Linked DNA regions of Lichenihabitans psoromatis. The protein of the gene in region 1 interacts with the protein of each later gene in a pairwise test. Links are inferred from orthologs where the notes say so. Each region holds a gene or a part of one and is shown on either strand. Other genes may lie near its edges. The genes, in order: ccmE and EY713_RS06805.

Region 1 (3,271 bases):
CGGGCGGCGCCGCTCCCGCGACGGCCGACTCCTGCCGCGCCTTCACGAGCACGATCTTTATCGCCGGTCGTCCGCAGGTCGGCCATGGCACGGGGTGCTCGAACCCCGACGGAACCTATCGCATCACGAGCTGATCCAAGCGGGCGATTTGGGTCGCTCGATCGGTGCATGCCTCGGTTTAGTTGAGTGGAGTTTGCGGTCGGTATGGTCTGGATCGTCTTCGCGTTGATGACCGCCGCCGTGGTGCTCTGTCTCGTCTGGCCGTTGGCGCGTACCGCTTCGTTTGCCCGTGGCAGGTCGGTCGATGTCGCGTTTTACCGAAGTCAGCTTGGCGAGGTCGACGACGACATCGCGCGGGGGCTCGTCAAGGCCTCCGAAGCAGATGCAACGCGAGCCGAGATCGCCCGCCGGTTGCTCCTCTCCGATAAGCGGCCAGAGCCTTCCGGCCCCGATGTCGGCTTCCGCAAGCGACGACTTGTTGCTGTCGTGGCGTCCGTCGTGCTGGTCCCGGTTTTGGCGATCGGCCTGTATGTTCGCGTTGGTCGTCCCGAGCAGCCGGATATGCCGATCGCCTCACGCGCCGCAGCTTCTTCGTTCGATCTTGCCGCTATTATCCCGAAGATCGAGGCTCGTCTGGCTGCCGATCCCAACGATGGGCGCGGCTTCTCTCTCATCGCTCCCATCTACTTTAAGATGGGCCGTTACGACGATGCGGCCCGCGCCTATGCGGCGGCACTTCGGATCCTTGGTGAAAATGCCGAGCGCCGCGCCGCCTTGGGGCAGGCGTTGGTGATGGCGGCCGACGGCGTCGTTACGGCCGAAGCGCGCGCCGCCTTCGACAAAGCGCTGAGCGACGATCCGACATTGCCGCAGGCCCGGTTTTTCGTCGCGGCCGCGACCGAGCAGGATGGAAACCGCGCCGATGCTTTGATCCTGTGGCGCAAACTCGCGGCCGACGCGCCGCCGGGCGCACCGTGGCTGGCGGCGGTGCAGGGTCATATTGCGGGTCTCGAAACGGCGGCCGTGGCGGGGCCCGCGACCCCGATGGCACGCAATTCCGAGGTTCCAGCAACGCCGGCCGGCGCCGTCATCGCGGCTTTGCCGGCCGATCAGCAGCAAGCCGCCATTCGCAGCATGGTGGATGGCTTAGCGGCGCGCCTTGTGCAAAACGGTCGCGATCCCGAGGGCTGGCTGCGTCTCGTGCGAGCCTATAGTGTGCTCGGAGATGCCAACAAGGCACGGGAGTCCCTCACCGAGGCCAGAAAGGCTTTGAGTGAGAATTCGGCTGCCCGAACCAAGCTCGACAATCTCGCCCATCAACTCGGACTGGAGGGATAAGGGTTTGACCAGGAAGGGGCGTCGTTTGGCCATCATCGGCGCTGCGGGCGGTGTGCTCGCCATCGCGTCCGGGCTCGTGCTGTACGCGCTTCGCGACAGTATCGTGTTTTTCTATGGCCCGACCGACCTCGTCGAGAAGATGCCTCCGCCCGGGACCCGCCTTCGCATCGGTGGGCTTGTCGAAGAGGGATCAATCGTCCGGCTCGGACAATCCAGTCTGACCTTCATGGTGACCGATCTGAAACGCGACGTAAAAGTGAGCTATACCGGGCTGCTGCCGGATCTGTTCCGCGAAGGGCAGGGCGTCGTCGCCGAAGGTGTGCTCGACGCTGCGGGCGGCTTTCGCGCCGATACAATTCTGGCCAAGCACGATGCCACCTATATGCCAAAGGATGTGGCCGACAGCTTGAAGCGGCAAGGCGTGTGGCGCGGCGACCAGAAGGCCGCGAGCGCCAGCAGCGGCGAGGTCGCGAAGGCTATCCCATGAGCGCGCGCAGATGATCGTCGAAACCGGCCATTATGCCCTTGTTCTGGCGCTTGCGGTTGCGTTGGTGCAGTCCGTCCTGCCCATTTGGGGCACGCGGCGCGGCGATGCCGGGTTGGCGGGTGTGGCGGCGCCGGCAGCCTGCGTTCAATTCGTTCTGATCGGCTACGCTTTCGTGGCGCTCGTCTACGCCCATGTCACGTCTGATTTCAGCCTCACCAACGTGGTCGAGAATTCGCTGTCGACCAAGCCGCTGATCTACAAGATCTCCGGCGTCTGGGGGAACCACGAGGGCTCGATGCTCCTGTGGGTGTTGATCCTCGCGGTGTTCGGCGCAGCGGTCGCGACGATGGGCCGTGGCATGGCCGACGATCTCCGGGCCAACACATTGGCGGTTCAAGCCTGGATCGCCTCGGCGTTTTTGCTGTTCATCCTCTTCACCTCGGATCCGTTCGCACGACGGTTGCCGGCACCGTTCGAGGGGCAGGATCTCAATCCCATCCTGCAGGATCCAGGGCTGGCGATCCATCCGCCGCTGCTCTACCTCGGCTATGTCGGCTTTTCGATCGTGTTCTCTTTCGCGGCGGCGGCGTTGATCAGCGGCCGGCTCGATGCTGCCTGGGCCCGCTTCGTGCGCCCCTGGGTCCTTATCGCCTGGGGTTTTCTGACTCTCGGGATCGCGATGGGCTCCTACTGGGCCTATTATACGCTCGGCTGGGGCGGGTTCTGGTTCTGGGACCCAGTCGAAAACGCCTCGCTCATGCCGTGGCTGGCCGGAACCGCGTTGCTGCACTCGGCGGCCGTCATGGAAAAGCGCGAAGCCTTGAAGATCTGGACCGTGTTTCTGGCGATCCTCACCTTCTCGCTGTCGCTGCTGGGCACCTTTCTGGTGCGTTCGGGCGTGCTCACCTCGGTACACACGTTCGCGACCGATCCGACCCGCGGTGTCTTCATCCTGGCGATCCTGACGGTTTTCATCGGCGGCTCGTTGGCGCTCTACGCGTGGCGCGCTCCGACGTTACGGCAGGGTGGTTTGTTCTCGCCGGTGTCGCGCGAGGGCGCGCTGGTGTTTAACAACCTGCTGCTGACCACCTGCTGCGCGACCGTGTTGACCGGCACACTTTATCCGCTTGCGCTGGAATCGTTGACTGGCGAGAAGATTTCGGTCGGGGCGCCGTTCTTCAACCTGACGTTCGGCCCCATCTTCGTGCCGATCCTGCTGGCGATGCCGCTCGGCCAGTCGCTGGCCTGGAAGCGCGGCGATCTCGTGGGCGCGGCGCAGCGGCTGATGGTGGCTGCGGCGCTCGGTTTTGCACTGGCGCTCGTTCTGGCGACCGTCATCAAAGGCGGCCCGGTGCTGACCGCGATGGGGGTCGGCTTGGCGCTCTACCTCATCATCGGAGCCTTTGCCGAGATCGCCTCCCGCGTCGCCGGTCGTGGTGTTCCAAT
Region 2 (3,284 bases), 1.6 Mb from region 1 along the record:
GAAGAAAGCCCAGGACCAGGCGGCGTTGAGCGTGATCTGAACCAGGAACGAGATCACGGCCGCGCTGCGCCCCCGCGTCGCGGGCGGCAACCGCAGGATGCGGAAAAACGCGACCGCCATCAAAATGTAGAGCAGCGTCCAAGCCGGGCCGAACAACCAGTTGGGTGGGTTGAACGCGGGCTTGGTCAGCGTCTCGTACCACGGCAAATTCGGGAAGGTCGCGAGATTACCGAGCAGAAATGCGGTGACGACGGGCGCGATGGCTGCGAGCGACGTCGAGATCGTGCCGGGACCGGATCGTGAGGGAATCGAGGACAAAGCGCACCATACCTGTTGATCGGGAAACGCCGGGAACGGTCAGCTCGCGGCCTTGCGGATCGCCTCGAGCAGGGCTGGGCGTGTCGCGTCCGTCAAGCCGCCGACGAGCTTATAGGCGATCGTACCGTCACCCTTGATCACGAATGTCTCGGGCACGCCATAGACGCCGAAATCGATGCCGGTTCGGCCGGACGGGTCGGTCCCGACGCGTGCGAACGGATTGCCCTTTTGGCCGAGGTAGCGGCGGGCGTTCTCAGGATCTTCCTTGTAGACAATGCCGGCCATGGTGACACCGGCGAGCGCGGGGTCGCGCGACAGCGCCATCAGGGCGTCGTGCTCGTCGTGACATTCGGCGCACCACGAGGCGAAGACATTCACGAGCGTCACATGACCCTGACGAAGATCGGCATCCGTCAAGCCGCCGGGGCCGCGCGTTTCGAGCCCTGGCAACGGCGCCAGCGCGAAGACGGGCGCGGGACGCCCGATCAGGGCCGAGGGAATACGGGACGGATCGCCCGCGCCGAGCCGCACCATGAACAGGCCCGCCAGGGCCACGAAGGCGACCAGCGGAAGCATGACGAGAAAGCGCCGCCGCGGTCGCTCGATGTCAGATGACCCGGAAAGCGGCGTCTCGGTCATGCGTCGAGGTCCTTGCCGGCGGGGCGGCCGAGCCGCGCCAGGGCGCGCAACTGGGCGCGATAATCGAGCAGCACGGCCGCGAGGGTGCCGCTCAGCACGAGGCCGGTGATCACGAAGGCCGCGACGATGAAACCGACGTGCATGTCGACCGGCTGATCCATCACGGCGACACCCTTGCGGGCCGCATACGAGCGACGCTCGGCTTCGCCCCCGCAGCGACCAGCATGGTGAGCCGTCGCACGCGGCGTCGCAGCACCTCGTTGCGGGTCGCCATCAGATGCAGGGTCGCGAACAGCGCCGTATAGCCCACCGCCATGACGAGGAGCGGCCACAGCATCGAGGCCGCGATCGTCGGACCGCCCATGCGGAACACCGAGGCCGGCTGGTGCAAGGTGTTCCACCAGTCGACCGAGAATTTGACGATTGGAATGTTGATGAAGCCGACCAATGTCATGATCGAAGCGGCGCGCGCCGCACGGCCCGGCTCCTCGATCGTCTGCCATAGGGCGACGAGGCCGAGATAGATCAGCAACAGCACGAGTTCCGACGTCAGTCGCGCATCCCACACCCAATAGGTGCCCCACATCGGCTTGCCCCATAGCGAGCCGGTGACCAGGCAGATGAACGTAAAGGCTGCGCCAAGCGGTGCGGCCGCCTTCTGGGCCGCTTCGGCCAGCGGATGCCGCCAGACCAGCGTCGCCAACGCCGCGGCCGTCATGACCAGATAGGCCAACAGCGACACCCAGGCGGCCGGCACGTGGATATACATGATCCGCACCGTCTCGCCCTGCTGATAGTCGGCGGGTGCGACGAACAGCGCGAGATACAGCCCGACCGCCAGGGCGAGCGCCGCGACGCTCGCGAGCCACGGCAGCAGCCGGCCGGTCAGCCGGAGAAAATTTGTGGGGTTGGCGTAGGTGGTAAGGATCGACACGACCTCAATTTAGGCCAAGCTGCCGCATCCTACCAGCGACGACTTGCGGTCGCATGAACCGATTGGGTGACGCCGGTCGTCGCAGTGCCTCACTCCCCAGCGCCGCGAAGCGCCGCTGCGGCCGCAAACGGCGCCAGCGCCAAAGCTCCGAGGCTGAGACCGCAGAGGATCAGGAGCGGCGTGAGGAACGGGACGGTGCCGCCGCTCGCGGCCTGCGCGGTCGATACCCCGAAGATCAGCACCGGCACTGCAAGCGGGATCACCAAGATCGAGAGCAGCAGCCCACCGCGGCGGAGACTGACCGTGAGGGCCGCGCCAATCGCACCCAGGAACGTCAGCGCGGGGGTACCGACCAAGAGACTGAGCGTGACACCCCAAAGCGCCGGACCATCGAGGGCCAGCATCAGGCCGAACAGAGGTGCCACGATCACCATCGGCAGGCCGGTGGCGCACCAGTGGGCGAGGCATTTGGTCAGCACCACGAGTTCGAGCGGAACAGGGCTCAGCCGCAACAGGTCGAGCGAGCCGTCTTCGTCGTCGGCTTGGAACAATCGGTCGAGCCCGAGCAGCCCAGACAAAAGCGCCGCGATCCAGAGCACGGCGGGGCCGATGCGCGACAAGAGGTTCAGGTCTGGGCCGATCGCGAACGGCACGATGGTGACGAGACTGAGAAAGAAGACGACGCCCATCAGGCCGCCGCCGCCGATGCGACGCGCCAAGGTGAGATCGCGCCGGAACAGCGCCAGAAGCGCGCGGATCACCGGATCACGTCCGAGATCACTTGCGAAATCCCTTTATTCTGATGACCGACCCGCATCACGGCTCGAGCCACAGGTCGCGCAGCCCCGGCAAGTCGAGCGGCGCATGAGTGGACGCGAGGATCAAGCCACCGCTGGTCAGGTGATCCGTCATGATCTCGGCCAGCATGGCTTGCGCGGCGCGATCGAGCGCGGTCGCTGGCTCATCGAGCAGCCATAGCGGACGATGCGCCGTCAGCAACCGCGCGAGCGCCACCCGCCGCCGCTGTCCCGCGGATAAATAACCGACCGGGATGTCGATAACGTGGAGCAGATCGAGGCGCTTCAGCGCGAGATCGGGCGAGGTTGTGACGCCGCCGCTCAAGGCCGCCGCGATCTCGATATTTTCGCGTGCCGTCAGTGCGGTTTTCAGCCCATCGGCATGGCCGACATAATGCACGCTTTCGGCGAGCATCGGCGCATCGGCCCGGTTGGCGCCCTCGGCTCCTGTCCATAGGACCGTGCCCGAAACCCAAGGCAGAAACCCGCAGATCGCGCGCAGCAGCGTGGATTTGCCGGCCCCGTTCGGGCCGGTCACCTGCACGGCCTCGCCCGGAGCGATGCTGAACGACACGCCCTGCAACACAGTGCGGCTG

Evidence for each region.
Region 2: the proteins of ccmE (region 1) and EY713_RS06805 interact in binary tests that used the Escherichia coli proteins (3 or more experiments, as listed by UniProt). The link is inferred for Lichenihabitans psoromatis from one-to-one orthologs.

Annotation. Positions count from the first base shown.
Region 1 is NZ_CP036515.1:3,099,664-3,102,934, forward strand. Bases 124-3,083 are described here. They hold ccmE (cytochrome c maturation protein CcmE), read left to right. Parts: upstream 124-1,342; coding sequence 1,343-1,825; downstream 1,826-3,083. Other genes in these bases: EY713_RS14395 (hypothetical protein), read left to right, coding at 124-134; ccmI (c-type cytochrome biogenesis protein CcmI), read left to right, coding at 205-1,338; EY713_RS14410 (heme lyase CcmF/NrfE family subunit), read left to right, coding at 1,836-3,083. Also shown: more of EY713_RS14395, read left to right, coding at 1-123; more of EY713_RS14410, read left to right, coding at 3,084-3,271. UniProt on the Escherichia coli protein: Heme chaperone required for the biogenesis of c-type cytochromes. Transiently binds heme delivered by CcmC and transfers the heme to apo-cytochromes in a process facilitated by CcmF and CcmH.
Region 2 is NZ_CP036515.1:1,465,325-1,468,608, reverse strand. Bases 5-2,977 are described here. They hold EY713_RS06805 (heme ABC transporter permease), read right to left. Parts: upstream 1,892-2,977; coding sequence 1,118-1,891; downstream 5-1,117. Other genes in these bases: ccmA (heme ABC exporter ATP-binding protein CcmA), read right to left, coding at 2,708-2,977; ccmB (heme exporter protein CcmB), read right to left, coding at 1,981-2,652; ccmD (heme exporter protein CcmD), read right to left, coding at 954-1,118; EY713_RS06815 (DsbE family thiol:disulfide interchange protein), read right to left, coding at 358-957; EY713_RS06820 (TspO/MBR family protein), read right to left, coding at 5-318. In the rest of the region: more of EY713_RS06820, read right to left, coding at 1-4; more of ccmA, read right to left, coding at 2,978-3,284. UniProt on the Escherichia coli protein: Required for the export of heme to the periplasm for the biogenesis of c-type cytochromes.